3 regions of the Pseudoalteromonas sp. P1-8 genome follow, and region 2 is predicted to be linked to each of the others. Evidence: predicted binding sites of a transcription regulator. Region 2 holds the regulator's gene; each other region holds the start of a gene.

Region 1 (6,180 bases), on a different contig from region 2:
TGAGCTTGTTGGTTTTACTCCGGCTAAAGTTAAGATTCACAAACAAGCACTTCGTTTTCATGTGCCATAAAAAAGCGCCGGCAAAATTTGCCAGCGCTTGGTGTTAGAGGCGACATAGTCACTTCTAACTGGGGACGGAGCTTTTTTGCTGCAAGTTACGCGCAGCAAAAAATGCTTTAATTTGTCGAGTAGGAGTCAGCACGATAGCATTACCGAATAACACTAGGCTAAAACCCATAAAGGTATTCGCTTGCCATTCAAATCCTTCAAATAAAGTACTTAACACCACTGCAACCAGTGGGAATAACACGATCACATAGCTTGCGCGCTCAGGGCCGATGTTTTTAAGTAGCGCGAAGTAACAAGCAAATGCGATTACGGTGCCAAACACTGCTAAGTAGAAAAGCGATACCCAATAGCTACTTGGGGCGTTCAACGTGAGCTCAACGTCGCTTACTAAAACATAAGCAGCTAGACCTAAAGCGCTGTATAACATACCCCAGGCATTGCCTTGAAGTACGCCAATATTACGCTGAGAGTTTCGAACGCTGACCATATTTCCCAATGAAGCCACAAAGGTTCCAGATAGCGCAAGTAGTAACCCGACCAACGCACCATTACTCAAGTCGAATTGCTGAATTTGTGGCCAAAATAAGCTGGCAATACCCATTACGCCGAGTAGAGCGCCAAAGTAAATTCGTTTCGCAATTGGCTTTGCGAAGAACAAGCGGGTGTTAATAATGTTCATCAATAGCAACATCGAAAACGCTATTGAGGCCATTGCTGAGGTGAGATAGTTCTGCGCCCAATACAGCACTAAATAATTTAAACCAAAGTTAAATAAGGCTAATAAAGCAAAAAATCCGTGATCACGCAGTGAATAATGCATAGGTAGCTTTTTCATGAGCACAAAGGCCCACATTAAAATGGCTGCAATGGCAAAGCGGTAAAATAAAGAGACCTCAACAGCGACATCACCTAGTTGAAACTCAATAGCTAGCCAAGTCGATCCCCAGATCAGTACTGTAGCAAGGTAGAGAGCGGCGCTTTTCATAGTTAGTACCCAAAAATTGAAAGTATGTTCATTTTAATCCTCTTCTGTATACTTAACATATACAGAAAACTAGAAATGCAACCTATACAGTTTGGTGGGCTATGTCACAAGTTATCAGTCGTAGTAACAGTGAGTTCTTATATCAACAAGTTATTCAGCTAGTTAGAGATCTTTGCTTGCAAGGCTCGTTATTACCGGGTGAAAAGTTACCTTCGCTCAGAAAAATGGCAGACAAGCTCAATATTAGTATTCCTACTGTAAAACAGGCGTATCAATTACTTGAAGGGCAAGGATTGATTGAAGCAAGAGAAAAGTCAGGGTACTTTTTAAAGTCTTCACAGTTAAATCAGTCACGACCAAAGCGAGTTAGGCTCAGTCGAGAGCCTACCACAGTCAATAAGCAAGGCTTGATTGAGCAAGTCTACAGCGCTATCCATAAAGCTAATGTGGTGCCATTTGGTATCGCCAACCCTGTAGCCGCAGCACCAACAGATAAAGCACTGGCACGAACAATGCGCCGAGTAATGACATTAGCGGGCGCATCGGCAATTAATTACGGCCCGATGGATGGCTTTGCACCACTTAAAAAACAACTCATTCATCGCTATCTGGATTTTGGCATTGGGGTTGATAGCGATGAACTAGTGATCACCAATGGTGCTCAAGAAGCGTTGGCGATTGCCCTTAAGTGTGTTGCTAAACCCGGTGATGTTATTGCTATCGAGTCGCCTTGTTATTTTGGCATTATCGAATTAATTGAAAGCTTAGGCTTAAAGGCGCTGGAAATACCGCTGTGCCCCGATGAAGGAATATGGCTAGATGATTTGGCTCAAGCACTCGATGAGCATGATATAAAAGCCTGTGTGTTTTCAACCTCATTAAATAATCCTGTTGGCAGTTTTATGCCTGATGCCAAGCGTGAGCAATTAGTGGCACTTTTAGAGCAGCGTGACGTGGTGCTTATTGAGGATGATGTTTATGGTGACTTACATTTTACAGCTAAGCGTGCCACTCCTGCACAAGCTTATTCAAAAAAGGGCTTAGTGATCACCTGCGCGTCGTTTTCAAAAACAGCTGCTCCCAGTTATCGCATAGGTTGGATCATTGCTGGTAAGTTTGCAGAGCAAGCAAGGCGACACAAACGCGCGCTTAGTTGCTCCGCGCCACTTATAAACCAGTGGACCTTGTATGAGTTTATAGCTAGCGGTGAGTACGACCGTAACATTCGTTTGCTTAGACAGCGCTTAAGTACCAACAAAGAGCGTATGATTTGGTGCCTGCAGCAATATATGCCAAGTTGTGCGCGTATTAGTAATCCGCAGGGTGGCTGTGTTATCTGGGTTGACCTTGGTAGCCAATATGATGCGGTAAAGTTATTCCATTTGGCACTTGAGGCGGGGATCAGTATTACTCCAGGGTTGATATTCTCAGCGGGTAAAAAGTACCGTAGCTGTTTTCGTTTAAGTTATGGCTTGCCTTGGTCTGAGAATTTAGAGCAGGCGATTAAAACGTTATCGCAGCTGACTGTGCTGGCCAAAAAATAAAAAAGCGCAGAGCAAGCTCTGCGCGAAAGGACCAAGTGTTTTGGTTCAGGGATGTTAATTAGTCAATTACTCTGCATTCTGTTTGAAAGTAAATAGTTGATACTCTTTTAGCTCTGGTACTAGAACTACTAGCTCTTGCTCTTTATGAGCGATATCAGCAAAGCTGCCGCATAATGCATCTGCACGCTCTTCAAGTTGAGCTGCCTGTGTTTCTACACGAGCTTCGATTTGTGCGCCCATGTTTTCCATACGTTGCTCAAACTCATCCATGTCGCCACCTGAACCTAAAAGTTCAGAGCCTAGCGCCACTAAAATACTGCCCATCGATTGCATCATGGCTGACTCGACAGCCGATTCGATTTGCTCATCGAATTGGTCTTCAAAGTTTTGGCCAAATTTTTCGAAATTTTGCTGACCCATGGTGAACGCACCTTGCTGATAGAAAGCGTTTTGTACTTCTACGCTGATATCGTCCATTAATTCTGAAATGTCGCTTAGGCCATCAATATTGAAAGCATTTGAGACTTCTTCGATGGCTACACCAGCTATTTTTACACCATCAAGTGCGATATTTGCTACTTCAGGAAGTTGGCTGCGTAAGCTGTCTGAGTAATCTGCAATTGCTTGCTGTTGTGAAGCATCAAGCGACACGCTTTGACCATCGATATATAAAGTGTGCTGATCGATGATTTTCATAGTGCGATTATCGGCTGTGTATACTTCTAACTCGCTTGGTGTGATGCGTACATCATTTATAAATTCAACATCACACTGCTCACCGCTGAATGAAATATTTGTATCATTATCGTTATGAGCCATTGCGCCGGTAGCGATAAATAAAGAACTTACTAACAATAACTTTTTCATTTTTTTCTTTCCTGTTTGAAATGACACAAATACATAATCAAATTGAATGCCAAAATTTATAAGTTCAATTAATTCAATGCCTTGCTGTGTTTCTATGGTTTTTTAAAAATTGCGGGGAATAACTTTTTAACCATTTTTTAGTCAAATTAACTAAAAAATACACATGCATAAATGACTTTTATCGAAACGATAAAAAACTCTCACTTTTCAGAAATCAAATTTAGCGCTATTTATTCACAATATTGACATATGACCTATTTAGCATGGGTGTATGGCTTTATTTTGGTGGTTTTTTAGATACTAAATTACTACTGAGCTTTTTAATCTTTGCCAATTCATCGAGCAAATTTTAATCTCAAGAATTGGTCTCAAACACTTTATGGAGTGGGTTGTGGGTAAGACATTTAGTTATGACGCGCTAGATGACGATTTTGTTGAAGACGAGTACGAAATGGTCGGGCGTAATCAACACGACAAGAAAAAGCAACGCGTAAAGAAGAAGTTGGAAGACTATCTTGAACAAAAACGCTTGCGCAGAAACTTAGGCGACGACGACTTTGACGAGTACTTGAACGACTAAGCATAAATTTAGATAAAGAGGCAATTTGCCTCTTTATTGCTTTTAGGCTTTGTTATTTGCCCAGTGCAGCTGCGATGTCTGACTCGAGCTGTTCAGGTTTTGTCAGTGGCGCATATCGCTTAATGGCCTTGCCATCTTTACCAATTAAAAATTTGGTGAAGTTCCATTTTATTTTGCGGGTGATAAACCCCGGTAATTCTGATTTTAGGTATCTAAAAACAGGGTGAGCATGTTCGCCATTCACATCGACTTTGCTCATCATTAAAAAGCTAACGCCATAGTTAATAAGGCAGCCTTCTTTAATTTCTTTTGCATCACCTGGTTCTTGTTTGCCAAACTGGTTACATGGAAAACCAATTATTACTAAGCCTTGCTCATGATACTTTTCGTGCAGTGCTTGTAAGCCTTCATATTGTGGAGTGAAACCGCATTTACTTGCGGTATTTACAACAAGCACAACCTTGTTTTCAAAATCAGAAAAGTCAACGGTTTGGCCTTGTAGGCTGGTGGCAGAAAGTTGGTGAAATTCGCTCATAATGATAACTTTTTATTATTGTTGCATTGATTCTAACTTGCTTGGCATCTTTCTAAAAGGGTAAATTTTAATCAGCGGTTCTTCTTACTTGGCGTTAAGTATCGTAGCTAACTTAAAATTATAAATAATCCCATACCTGCCAGTGTTGTGTAGTATATGTTATGTGTTTTATAGGCCACGATAACAGACAAAATAGCAGCACTTAGATAAGGATTTTGCCACTCTAGATTTATCCCTTCGTCATTAATAAACACAATGGGCACCCAAATTGCGGTGAGTACGGCTGGGGCGCTAAAACTTAAAAATTGCTGCATTTTCGGACCGACTTTGAATGGTAATGCGCGGTGCAAAAATAAGTAACGTGTGAAGAAGGTAATACACGCCATTAATAAAATGGTGATCATCATAGCGTATGCTCCTCTTTTGCTTGCCAGCGACTAATTAGATAACCAACCGTCATAGCGATAAGAGCCGCGGTGACAAGCCAAAGTTGAAAGCCCTGACTTTTTAATAGTGTTGCTACAACGCCTGCGGTGATCACTGTAGCCAGTGTTGCAAGGTTCTTTACACCCGGAATAACTAAAGCAATAAACGTGGCAGCGATGGCAAAATCAAGACCTAGGTGTGTTAAATCGGGAAGTAAGCTTCCTGCGACAATACCAAGGAGGGTCCAGATATTCCAGGCAATATAAAAACTAAAGCCGGCACTTAGCGCGTAAATAAGGCGCACTTTTGTGCGGTAGGCTTTGTGATGATGCGAAAAAGCAAATAATTCATCTGTTAGTACAAAACTCACTGGCAGTCGCCAACGAAAGGGTTGATCTATTACTTTGTGGCGAATAGCTAAACCATATAAAAAGTGCCGTGAGCTAATAATGAGTGTGGTAAATAAAATAGTTAAAAGCGGCGTGTTTCCTGCCATTAATTCAATCGCAACGAGCTGTGCTGAGCCTGCAAATACCAATAACGACATAGCTTGTGTTTCTAAAGCACTGAAGCCATTTTGAACTGCTAACGAGCCACATAAAATTCCCCAAGGTAACACCGCAAGGCATAAGGGGAGCATGTCGAAAAATCCTTTTAGCAAGGCTCTTATTGTTGATTTATGCATCTTATCGCTCATGTTTGTTGTTATGGCTCAGATCAAAACAGCTGAAATAGAGGTGTGTCAAAATAACTGAAGTTTGCAATAATGTATAGCCGAGCCTGTTGCTGAAATCATTAGCGTCTTTTAAAGGGAAAGTTACAATGTCTAAAGTTAAAGTATGGGATGGCTTTATAAGAAGCTTCCATTGGTTATTAGTTGCGGCCATCGCAACCCTCTATTTTAGTGCTGAAGAAGGTATGTTGGAGCTGCACTTTGCTGCAGGCTACTTCACTCTAGCGCTTATTATTACACGTCTTGTTTGGGGCATTATTGGTAGTAAAACGGCAAAGCTGTCTGCGCTGATTCATTCACCAATCGCCGCAATTAAATCGTTTACAAGCAATGAACATAAGGCGGGTCATGGCGCGGCGGGTAGTTATATGGTGATAGCCTTTTTTGCGTTACTTATCGTACAGTTAACCTCTGGCTTAATGACCAGTGACGATATCTTAA
Region 2 (6,180 bases):
CCAGACTCAACCATGGCAAAACTGTCTGATGTTCATGTGTGCATTAAAGTAAGCCAAGAGGCATGTCCGTTAGGCCTTGCGCCAACTGCAAGTACTACTGCAACCTTGGTTATGGGCGATGCAATGGCGGTTGCATTACTTGAAACCCGTGGTTTCACAGCCGATGACTTTGCGCTTTCACACCCGGGTGGCAGCTTAGGTAAACGTTTATTGCTTACATTAGATGATGTGATGCACGCAGGCGACGCCACACCAATCGTTAGCGAAACCCAAAGCATTAAAGACGCACTAATCGAAATGTCAGCCAAAGGCCTTGGTATGACCGCTGTAATCGGAGCAGACAAAAAGTTAGCCGGGTTATTCACTGATGGTGACTTACGCCGTATTTTAGAACAGCGCATCGATATCCATAGCACTACAATTAGCCAAGTGATGACCCGTTCATGTACAACTGCTCGCCCTGACATGCTTGCAGCCGAAGCTTTAAACATTATGGAACGCAAACGTATCAATGGTTTAATTGTGGTAGATCAAAGTAATACGCCAATTGGTGCCCTTAATATGCAAGACCTATTAAAAGCAGGAGTTCTCTAAGCAATGACATTCGCCGAGCTATACCAGCCTCTTAGCCCTGATGTGAGTCAGCGCGCACAAAAAGTAAAATTGCTAATCTGTGATATAGATGGTGTTTTTTCTGATGGCCGAATTTATTTAGGTAATGATGGCGAAGAGCTTAAAGCATTTAATACTAAAGATGGCTTTGGTATTAAAGCGCTCATTAATAGTGGCTTTGAAGTGGCTGTGATTACTGGCCGCCATTCACAAATAGTTCAGCAGCGAATGACTAGCCTAACAGTTCAGCACATTTATCAGGGACAAGAAGATAAGCTGATTGCTTATCAAGAGTTAAAAGATAAACTGGGGCTGACTGATGAACAAATTGCCTATATTGGTGATGATGGTCCAGACTTACCAGTAATGGAAAAAGTAGGGTTTGCTGTTGCTGTAAACGACGCACACCCACTGATTAAAAAGCTGGCTCATTACACCACATTATTACCAGGTGGCTTTGGAGCTGTGCGTGAATTAACTGATTTACTGATGTTAGAAAACGGTAAGCCGTTAACTAGCGATGGAACCAGCGCATGAATATAGCCCGTATTTTACTGAGTATTGTTTTTGTTTGTTGCATGGTGTGGTTATGGTACCCGTACTTTAACCAATCAACAGACACAATAACTAGTGAAGACGAGATCATCGCAACACCTGATTACACTGCTGTGGCGTTAAAGCAAACAGCGTATGATGAGCAAGGCAAAATTAGTCATAAAGTGGCTGCTGCTAAAATGGAGTTGTATCAACAATTAGGGTTTACCTTTTTTGAGCAACCTATTTTTACTATTTATGGCGACCAGCATGTTTGGCAAGTAAAAGCCAAAGAAGCCACATTGTATGAAAACGATCAGCTGATTTTTGAAGGGGATGTAGTTGCTAAAAACTTAACCCACAACGGCATGATTGAAGATATAAAAGCAGAAAACATTAATGTCGATATTGATAAAATGACCATGTTTTCTAAGCAACCTGTGACACTAACAGGACCGAATTTAAAGATTACCGGTAAAGGCTTAAAAGCCGATTTAAAAACCGAAATTGTTGAGTTAACTAACCATACACGAACCATATACTATGACCAATAAACTGAAGAAATTACTCCTGATCCCAAGCTTATTGATTGCCTTTTCGGGCGCAGCTGCCGAGCAAACAGGCGCTCAAATTAGCATTAGCTCAGATCGCCAAGTAGGTAAACTAAAAGATGGCGTTGGCATATTTGAAGGTAACGTAGAGATCGTGCATGGTAATCGTCGTATTACCGCTGAACGCCTTGAAGCACACGGCGGTGACACCGAGGGTACAGTAGAGTTAATTATTGCCACAGGTAAGCCTGCTTACTTCGAAGAAAAGCAAACTGATGGCACCGTGATGAGCGCCAGCGCCGAAGAAGTTCGTTATGATGTTGCAAAACGCTTCTTAACCTTAAATGGTGAAGCTGAAGTTACTCAAGCAGGTCAAAAAGTAACAGCAAAAAGCATTACCTATGATATGGCACAGCAGCTGATCAGTGCTGAAAAAGACGAAAACTCAACAGATCGTGTACACACTATTTTAGTGCCTGTTGAAAATAAAAAAGATAATAAAGGCCAACCATGAGCACATTAAAAGCAGAGCTTTTAGCTAAAAGCTACAAAGGCCGCCAAGTGGTTAAAAATGTCGGCCTTGAAGTTGAAGCGGGCAGCATTGTTGGCTTGCTTGGCCCAAATGGTGCAGGTAAAACCACCACCTTCTATATGATTGTAGGCCTAGTCCCAAGCGACAAAGGTAAAATCAGCATTGATGATAACGATATTACCCTTTTGCCAATGCACAATCGTGCCCGCTTAGGTATCGGCTATCTGCCACAAGAATCGTCAATTTTTCGAAAGTTAACGGTTTACCAAAACTTGATGGCTATTTTAGAAACCCGTAAAGATCTAAACAAAGCAGGTCGCGAAGAAACACTTAATAGCTTACTCGATGAATTTAGTATTCAACACATTCGTGACAGCCAAGGTATGGCGCTGTCAGGTGGTGAGCGACGCCGTGTAGAAATTGCTCGCGCATTAGCCGCTAATCCTAAATTTATCCTTTTAGATGAGCCTTTTGCTGGTGTTGATCCAATTTCAGTGTTAGATATAAAGAAAATTATTGAGCACCTAAAAAATCGTGGTATCGGTGTACTAATTACTGACCATAATGTTCGAGAAACCCTTGATGTTTGTGAAAAAGCCTACATTGTTTCTCATGGGGAGCTAATTGCATCAGGCACACCTGAGCACGTATTAGCAGACCAAACTGTACGCGATGTATATCTAGGCGAGCAATTCAGGCTGTAACCATTACGCCAGCGACTAGAGCATCTGCTAGACTTATAACAATGACAATAAATCGATAACTGTGTTTTTACAGTTATCGATAACTTTAAAAGGATTGTTAGGGATACATGAGGCAATCATTACAGCTGCGCATGGGCCAGCAACTTACAATGACTCCACAACTGCAACAAGCGATTCGTTTGTTGCAGCTCAGTACATTGGATCTCCAGCAAGAAATTCAAGAAGCGCTTGATAGTAATCCCCTACTTGAAGTGGAAGAAGCGGATTACAATGAAGAAAGCACCGGCAAGAATGAGCAAAAAGCGGAGTCTGACGATGTGCAAGTCAGCGCGTCTGCCGAAGAAGCACCTAGCGAGTACGAGCAAGAAAGTAGTGATGCTCTCAATAAAGACACCGTAAGCGATGACTTAGCCATGGATGTTACTTGGGATGAGTACATGAGTGCCGCCCCTTCAACATCGTCAGGGCCAATGCCTGAAGATGAATCTATCTATCAAGGTGCATCAACCGAAACCCTTCACGAATACCTAATGTGGCAATTACAGCTCACGCCATTTAGCCCTACTGATGAAGCGATTGCTGTGGCAATTGTAGAAGCTATCGATGATTCAGGTATTTTAACGGTAAGCTGTGAAGATATAGTCGAAAGCTTTAATCAAAATAACGATGAAGAAGAAATCGAACTTGATGAAGTCGAAGCGGTCTTAAAAAGAATTCAGTTATTTGATCCTGTGGGTATTGGCGCGCGCAGTTTACAAGAATGTCTGTGCATTCAGCTACGCCAATTCGATGCCGATACGCCATATTTAGCTGAAACTAAAATGGTTTTATCTGAGCATATCGAATTATTAGCGAGTCGCGACTATCGAACTTTGATGAAAAAGACTAAGCTTAAAGAAAACGAGCTTAAAGAAGTTATGACGCTCATCCACAGCTTAAACCCTAAGCCTGCGGATAGCATAGTACGCGAAGAGTCTGAGTACGTCATACCTGATGTATCAGTGAAAAAAGTAAAAGGTCGCTGGGTAGTCGAGTTAAACCCAGATTGTATGCCAAAGATTAGAGTGAACAGCCAATATGCAGCTATGTCTCGCTCAGTTAAATCAAGTAGCGACAGCCAATTTATTCGTTCTCACTTACAAGAAGCAAAGTGGTTTATTAAGAGCTTAGAAAGCCGTAACGATACGCTATTAAAGGTGACCAACTGTATCGTTCAACAACAACAAGCTTTCTTTGAACATGGCCCTGAAGCAATGAAGCCGATGGTGCTAAATGATGTTGCTGAAATGGTCGAAATGCATGAATCGACGATTTCACGGGTAACAACGCAAAAATATATGCATACCCCACGGGGTATTTTTGAGTTGAAATATTTCTTCTCAAGCCATGTCAGCACCGAAAATGGTGGTGAGTGTTCTTCTACAGCAATACGCGCTTTAATCAAGAAGTTAGTCGCTGCAGAAAACTCAGCTAAACCATTGAGTGATAGCAAAATTGCAGATATATTGGCTGAGCAAGGAATTAAAGTAGCTAGACGTACAATTGCAAAATATCGTGAGTCTCTAGCAATACCTCCGTCTAATCAGCGTAAGAGTCTGATTTAGACGTTTTACATAGAAGGAAAAATGCTTATGCAACTAAATTTAACTGGTCGTCATGTAGAAATCACAGATTCATTAAGAGACTATGTAAACACCAAGTTTGCGAAACTAGAAAGGCATTTTGACCATATTAATAATGTTCATGTCATTCTAGATGTAGAAAAATTAAGCCAAAAAGCAGAAGCAACTTTACATGTAAACGGAGGCGAATTATTCGCTTCTACAGAACATCAAGATATGTACGCAGCCATTGACTCACTGATCGATAAACTTGATCGCCAAGTCATTAAACACAAAGAGAAATTAGCTCGACATTAAATTATGAAACTAAGTTCACTTACTAACCAGGACTGCAGCAAAGCTGCGGTCCTTTTTAATAGCAAAAAAAGAATTCTTGAATATATCAGCGAACTGGCCCACCAGCAGCTTCCTCATTTATCGCAACAAGATATCCTAGATGCTTTACTCAACCGAGAAAAACTAGGTAGCACCGGCATTGGCCGAGGTATTGCTATTCCACATGGCCGAATGAGCGGCGCAGATGAGCCTCATGCATTTGTGATAGTGAGTGAATCCCCTATTAATTTTGATGCAATTGATAATCGTCCAGTTGATATTTTTGTGGCACTCATCGTACCAGATGGTGACTGTCAGCTTCACCTAAAGACCTTATCAACAATTGCTGATAGACTTAAAGATAAAGAATTTTGTAAACAGCTGCGTAGTGCTACTACCGATCAGCAACTGTTTCAGGTCATATCAGCAGAGGCATAAATGGAATTAATAATTATCAGCGGTCGCTCAGGCTCAGGTAAATCGGTCGCTTTACGAGTACTTGAAGACTTAGGCTATTATTGCGTTGATAATATTCCGGTTAATTTACTGCCTTCGCTCGTACGTAGTGTGTCTGATAACTACGATAAAATAGCGGTCAGTATCGACGTACGTAACTTACCGAAAGAGCAGCAAGAATTTAATGATATTCTTGAGTACCTGCCAGGTTTCGCAAACCCAACACTATTCTATTTAGACAGTGATGACCAAACTCTGATCAAGCGCTTTTCAGAAACACGCCGCTTGCATCCACTATCTATTGATTCTTTGCCGCTTGATCTGGCCATTAAACAAGAAAAAATCCTGCTTGATGTGTTGATCACTCGCGCTGACTTTATGATTGATACCACTGATCTGAGTGTTCATCAGTTAGCAGAATCAATTCGCGAAAAGATTTTAGGTAAAAAAGATAAAAAGCTAATTATTACTTTTATGTCGTTTGGCTTTAAGCATGGTATTCCAAAAGAAGCTGACTACGTTTTTGATGCACGCTTTTTACCTAACCCACACTGGGAACCTGATTTAAAGCCACTAACTGGCCTTGATCAACCAGTAAAAGATTACCTAGCTAGCCACAGCATAGTGCAAAAGTTCACTTGGCAAATACAAACCTTTGTGCAAACTTGGTTGCCACATTTAGAGCGTAATAACCGCAGTTACCTGACCATTGCTATTGGTTGCACCGGCGGCCAGCATCGCTCTGTTTACTTAGCGCAAACAATTGGTGAGAGCTTTGCCAAAAGCCATGCTAATGTAAAAATCCGCCACCGCGAACAAGACATTTAATTAGGCACCAACAATGCACGCTGAAG
Region 3 (6,180 bases), on a different contig from region 2:
AAGCGCTGCTGTAAGAGCTTTTTTGATAAAGTCTTCAGACTGGAAGCCTATGGTACTGAAGCTTTGAATTTGCTCAATAAACAAATTATGGACTGCGCTAATTTTCGCTTGCGATAAATCATCTAGCGCAGCCATTGCCATACCCACTTTTTGCACTTGCTTTGGCTCTAAGTGCTTAAGGATTTGCGCAGCATCTTCTTCTGATAAGCTCAGCAATAAGATTGCCGCCTTATCAACACCGTCTAATTTATCAACATCAAACGCCGGTGGTAGTTGTTTTTGTTCTTGATCAGTCATCTTCTGTTAACCACGCTTTCACTACTTGAGAAGACAGTTCTGGTTCATTTGCAACCAATGCACGAACTGCTTTGAGTAAATCTTCATCGCCATGTAAGTCTGGCAGCTGTAGTGTACCATCACTTGAGAATCCTACAGCAGCAGAGTCAAAGTCTTTATTTAGCATATCTAGCGTGCTATCACCAATATCTACACCTGCACTTAATGCATCTTCATCATATTCTTCTAGTGTATCGTCTGGGTAAATTAGACGTTTCAGCATAGGTCTTACTACAAAGACAATCAGTACGATGATAACCAGTGCACCTAATGCTAAGCGTAGCATCTTCATGAACCAATCTTGCTCCCAAAGTGGAACTTCAATCGCTTCACCAGCATCTTCACGAACAAATGGCACTGTGACAACCTCAAGTGCATCACCACGCTGCATATCAAAACCAACACCGCCTTGTAATAAACGACGAATATTTGACAATGCTTCTACAGAGCGAGGAACCATGGTTGTTTCACCATTTTCACCCACCTGCGGTACATAATCAACGGCAACTGAAACACTGATACGACGAATAACACCGGTTTGCTGACGCTTATGCGAAATTGTTGTATCAAGCTCGTAGTTACGTGTTGCTTCTTTATGCGAACGACTTGGGTTCGTTGCTGAGCCTGCTCCACCTTGGCCTGCAATTTCTGGAATATTAGAGTTAACTGGCGGCTGATTCGTTAGCGCACCAGGAATGCCCACTGCAAGACCACCGATGTTGTTTTCTTCGAACGTGGTTTCACTGCGCACAGCGGGTAAGTCTGGGTTATAACGTTTTTGTGTTTCTTCGACTGCACTAAAGTCCATGTTTAAATCGACTTGCGCGGTATAGTTACCTAAGCCTACAACTGGAATAAGGATGCTATCGATTTTATTTAAGTACTCTTCTTCACGCTTACGTTCAATTTCATACTCTTTACGAGAGCGAGCAGCAAGTGAGTTTTGTGAGCCTGAATTAAGTAAGCGACCATTTTGATCGGTAACAGTAACACGCTCTGGCGATAAACCTTGGACTGCTGAGGCAACAATATCAACTACTGAGTCAACTTCTTCACCGTCAAGTGTACGACCGCGTTTTAAGGTAAGCACTACCGTCGCTGAAGGTTGTTTTTCGCGACGAGCAAATACGTTTTCTTTTGGAATAGCTAAAAGTACTTTGGCGCGAGTAACATTTTTTAGCTCTTCGATGGTACGTGCAAGCTGTTGCTCACGACCATGTTTTAAACGTTCACGTTCAAGGCGTTGGCTAACACCAAACCCCATGTCTTGCATGATGATGTCAGTCCCTGAGCTTGGCGCTTGCTCTAGGCCTTCACGAGCCATCAATAATTTGATGTTTTGGTATTCACCTTCTTCAACAGAAATGACGTTACCATCAAGTTCGTAATCAATCTTTTGAGCGTCTAAAAAGTCCAGCGTTTGAATAAGCTCTTCCGTTGGCATTTTGCCAAGCGGACGCATATCTGGTTGACGAGCCCAAATAATAATAAAAATTGCGATAGCCAAACAGATTGCCAAAGCGATCACTAAAGTAACCTGGCGTAAAACATCTACACCGTTTAAGGCACTTAGGTAGCCTGACTTTTGCTCTTGTTGATCATCAGTATCGGTTGAGTCGATACCGCCGCCTGCTAAGGCTAGATCAGTTGATTGATTAGATTGCGCCACAATAATTCTCCACTACCTAGTTACACAGGCATGTTCATGATTTCTTTATAAGCTTCAACAAGTTTATTTCGAACTTGCACCGTAGCTTCAAAAGCGACTGATGATTTTTGCGAAGCAATCATTACGTCAGCTAAAGAAACACTGCGATCGCCCATTTCCATTGCTGTTACTTTTTGCTTAGCGTCTTGTTGTAAGCCATTCACTGTATCAAGTGCATTGGTAAGTAAATCACCAAACTGTGCCGACGATGTTGGCTGAGTTTGTGTTGGTAAATTATTAATTGAGTTACTACGGCCTACTTCTGAAGCCATAGCTTGCATTTCTTGAAATAATGCGCTGTTTTGAACTTTCATAATACTCTCTGACAATGCAGTTTACTTATGCACTGATAAAGCACAAACCGTGCCACAAAATAAAGCAAGTAAATTCAACTACTTGAATCATTAATTTCACATGTCAGAGTTTTGACAGCAAACAAGCTCACAAAAATGTGAGCTTGTTTGAGCAACTTTTTGGAAGGAGTTTATGCAGGTAAGGCTATACCCAAGTCTCGCATTTGCGCCAGTTTATAACGTAACGTGCGCGGACTAATACCTAAGGTTTCTGCAACCTCTTTACGCTTACCGTTACAACGCGCTAAGGTTTCTAAAATAATACGATGCTCTTTGTCTTTCAGCTCGTCTTTGTAATTACCTTGCTCACTCACTTGTGGCACGGTATCTAAATTAACTTCAACAGGCTGTTCTTGATATACCGGTGCGTTGTGTGGCGGCGTAGCGACTGGCTTGATATCAACCGTAAGCAACTCTTCAATAAAGACATCATCTTGATGAATACTATTCCCATCACATAATATCAACGCCCGTTGAATAACGTTATCAAGCTCTCGTACGTTACCAGGCCAAGCATGAGATAGTAGCTTTTGTTTCGCACCCTCACTTAGTTGAGCGATAGGCTCTTTACTTTTCAGGCAATGACGCTCTATTAAATGCTCAGCCAATACAATAATGTCGCCAGGACGCTCGGCTAATGGTTTCCACATTAGCGGGAATACATTTAAGCGATAATATAAATCTTCTCTAAATAGATTTTCGCTCACTGCTTCTTTTAAATCTCGGTTACTTGTAGCTAGAACGCGAACATCAAGCTCTATCGTTTTACGACCGCCTAAGCGCTCTACTTCGCGCTCTTGAAGTACACGCAGTAATTTAGCTTGTAAGCCTAAATCCATCTCAGTGATTTCATCTAGTAAGATGGTACCACCTTGAGCTTGCTCAAATTTACCCGGGCAAGCTTGAATCGCGCCGGTAAACGCCCCTTTTTCGTAACCGAATAAGGTTGCTTCAAGCATGTTTTCAGGAATAGCAGCACAGTTAATAGCCACAAAGGGAGCATCGCTACGATTTGATTTATCGTGGATAAAACGAGCCAAGACTTCTTTACCCGAGCCACTTGGGCCGAGTACCATGACACTGGCATCTGAGCGGGCAACTTTGCTCGCGAGCTCTAATAGTTTAATACTTGATGGATCGGCAACGATTGGGCCATCGGTTTCTTTTTCCTTTTCAGGCAAATAACGACTCACCATATTAAGAAGCACTTCTGGTGCAAACGGTTTTGCCATATAATCAATCGCGCCTAAACGCATTGCTTCTACAGCATCATCGATAGTGGCATAGGCCGTCATCATTAATACCGGCAACTCAGGGTAATTAAGTTTAATGCTACGTAGTAGGTCAAGGCCGCTCATAGCGCCCATTTGCACATCACTAACAACCAATGAATAGCTATTTTGCTTAAGCAAGATCATCGCTTGTTCAGCGCTATCTGCAGCAACGCAATCAATACCCGACATTTCAAGGGTATCAATCAGTGCTTCTCGTAAGCCTGCGTCGTCTTCAACGACTAAAATAGAGTTAGTATTCATTTTGCCTCCGCTGACATTGGTTCTGCACTAATTGGCAAGATCAAACTAAAACATGCTCCCCCATGAGCATTATTAGTCACTTCAACCCGTCCTTGGTGCGCATTGGCGACTGAACTTACAACTGCAAGTCCAAGCCCCGTGCCTTGGCTTTTGGTAGTGTAAAAAGGTTCGAATAATTTGTTCGCATGACGTAAATCAACACCTGGGCCATTATCACTGACACTGATGCGAACGCAGTTTTCGCTGGTTTCGTCACGTTCGGCACTCAGGGTTACCACAGCCTCAGAGCCAATAATTTGAATACTGTTGTGGATCAGATTTTGAATAGCACTCGCCAGAGCAGTTTTATTACCCATAATTTCAATATCTGGCTCAGGCAAGTTCACGCTAAGTTCACTGTTATTTTGTGCAACCATAGCATCAGCACCGGCTTTTACTTCATTAAGTAACTGTTGCATTGAAACGCTTTCGACCACTTGTTGCTCACCACTTTTGGCAAATAACAGCATATCGTTCACTTGGGTTTCTAAATCTTTTAAACGCGACATTAGCTTCGTATGAAAGTTGCCACGCGAGCTTTCTGGCAATCGCTTTGAGCCTAAATTGGCAGCATAAAGCATGGCCGCAGATAACGGTGTTCTGACTTGATGAGCAAGCGAAGCGACCATTTTGCCAAGCGCACTTAAGCGCTGCATATGTGCTACTCGCTTTTGTAATCGCCTGGTTTCAGTTAAATCTGTCATTAAAATTAACTGCCCTGGCTCTGGAGCAAGCGCAGTAATATCAAGCTTTATTAAACGGCCATCCTTAAGTGATACTTCATGTCCATCGTCTTGCTGTGGTCGAAATGAGCGTTGAATTACGCTAAACCACTTTTCACCTTCGAGGGGTTCACCTAGCATATCAATGGCAATTTGATTGGCTTTTGCGATCATGCCTCGGCCATCTAAAACCACCACACCCGCAGGCATGGTATCAACCAAATGACCTAACCAACTGGCTTGTTGGCGCAGCTCACTCAACTCACCCACATACTCTTCTTGTTGTAAGCATGGGTTATATTGTTTGGCTGTGATAAATTGTGGTTTTAGGACATTTGCTAAGGCCATAATCGATACTCAAAAAATCGTGTCTACCTAGCTAAATGCACAATCCGTACCAAATTTATTTTTGTTTTATTTCAATAAATTAAAGACAAAACAACACTGACAAAAAAATGACAATCGCGAGGGAATAATGCAAAAAGAACACCATTGTCGTTGCCCGTGGCTCGATACCAGCAAAGAAGATTATGTGACCTATCATGACCAAGAATGGGGGGTGCCATTATATGATGATCACCGCTTATTTGAATTTATAACCTTAGAGTCAGCACAAGCGGGACTGAGTTGGTATACCATACTTAAAAAGCGTGATGGCTATCGCAGTGCCTTCAAAAACTTTGTTGTCGAAGAGGTTGCCAAAATGACCGAAGACGACGCCGAACGATTAATGCAGTTTGAAGGTATTATTCGTAATCGCGCTAAAATCGCCGCCACTATTAATAACGCGCAACGTTTTATTGAGATTCAAAAAGAGTTTGGCAGTTTCTCAAATTACCAATGGCAGTTTGTTGGTGGCAAACCGTTGGTAAACGATCTTGATAAATTAGAGGATTACCCGGCTATTACTGAAGCCTCAACAGCATTCGCCAAAGATTTAAAAAAGCGCGGTTTTAAGTTTTTAGGCCCTACTACGGTGTATGCCCACATGCAGGCCTGTGGCATGGTAAATGACCATAGCAATGATTGCTTTAGAAAAGCTGAGATAATTAGTGAATATTAAAGAGATAAAACCGAGGAAGAAACCTAACGCGGCTTAGTCACGCGTTAGGTTATATTTTTTCATTTTTTCGACCAGTGTGGTGCGCCTAACACCTAAAATTTCTGCAGCTCGTGCAACAACGTAATCATAGCGCTCTAATGCTTGGCTGATTAAGCTGATTTCTAGCTCAGCAAGATACTCTTTGAGCTCAATCCCTTCATCTGGTAGTAAACCTGAGTCAACCGTTGTTGCTGGTACATCAGGTTCTTCATCATCATAATCACTAAAGCCTGTACTGAAAATATCGTTGAAAGCATCTCGCTCCATCAATTCTTCTGGATACTCAGGCTCATAAGCCTCAACTTCAATATAACGATATTTAGCTGGAAGGTCTGGCACATCAACTACTTTATCAGGGAACATGATCACCATGCGTTCAACTAAG

Evidence for each region. Region 2 encodes sigma-54, which starts transcription at its own class of promoters, with help from an activator protein. Its sites were predicted from a motif close to GTTGGCACGNNNNTNGNNT; they were not measured.
Region 1: AN213_RS17550 (YggN family protein) is a predicted target of sigma-54. The motif match lies at 3,501-3,519, and genes of this name have one in related genera.
Region 3: fliE (flagellar hook-basal body complex protein FliE) is a predicted target of sigma-54. The motif match lies at 2,397-2,415, and genes of this name have one in related genera.

What each region holds. Positions count from the first base shown of each region.
Region 1 covers NZ_LJSO01000015.1:64,398-70,577, reverse strand. The annotation lists gene AN213_RS17565 (diacylglycerol kinase family protein) at 1-70, shown strand, start outside; gene AN213_RS17560 (DMT family transporter) at 125-1,054, opposite strand; gene AN213_RS17555 (PLP-dependent aminotransferase family protein) at 1,156-2,598, shown strand; gene AN213_RS17550 (YggN family protein) at 2,665-3,465, opposite strand; gene AN213_RS17545 (PA3496 family putative envelope integrity protein) at 3,857-4,045, shown strand; gene AN213_RS17540 (glutathione peroxidase) at 4,098-4,580, opposite strand; gene AN213_RS17535 (AzlD domain-containing protein) at 4,688-4,987, opposite strand; gene AN213_RS17530 (AzlC family ABC transporter permease) at 4,984-5,691, opposite strand; gene AN213_RS17525 (cytochrome b/b6 domain-containing protein) at 5,829-6,180, shown strand, end outside.
Region 2 covers NZ_LJSO01000014.1:44,880-51,059, reverse strand. The annotation lists gene AN213_RS16675 (KpsF/GutQ family sugar-phosphate isomerase) at 1-594, shown strand, start outside; gene kdsC (3-deoxy-manno-octulosonate-8-phosphatase KdsC) at 598-1,149, shown strand; gene lptC (LPS export ABC transporter periplasmic protein LptC) at 1,146-1,700, shown strand; gene lptA (lipopolysaccharide transport periplasmic protein LptA) at 1,690-2,211, shown strand; gene lptB (LPS export ABC transporter ATP-binding protein) at 2,208-2,933, shown strand; gene AN213_RS16650 (RNA polymerase factor sigma-54) at 3,041-4,537, shown strand; gene hpf (ribosome hibernation promoting factor) at 4,565-4,852, shown strand; gene ptsN (PTS IIA-like nitrogen regulatory protein PtsN) at 4,856-5,308, shown strand; gene rapZ (RNase adapter RapZ) at 5,309-6,154, shown strand; gene AN213_RS16630 (HPr family phosphocarrier protein) at 6,168-6,180, shown strand, end outside.
Region 3 covers NZ_LJSO01000003.1:195,723-201,902, reverse strand. The annotation lists gene fliG (flagellar motor switch protein FliG) at 1-297, opposite strand, end outside; gene fliF (flagellar basal-body MS-ring/collar protein FliF) at 290-2,005, opposite strand; gene fliE (flagellar hook-basal body complex protein FliE) at 2,026-2,358, opposite strand; gene AN213_RS06275 (sigma-54 dependent transcriptional regulator) at 2,529-3,932, opposite strand; gene AN213_RS06270 (PAS domain-containing sensor histidine kinase) at 3,929-5,041, opposite strand; gene AN213_RS06265 (DNA-3-methyladenine glycosylase I) at 5,169-5,756, shown strand; gene AN213_RS06260 (sigma-54 dependent transcriptional regulator) at 5,790-6,180, opposite strand, start outside.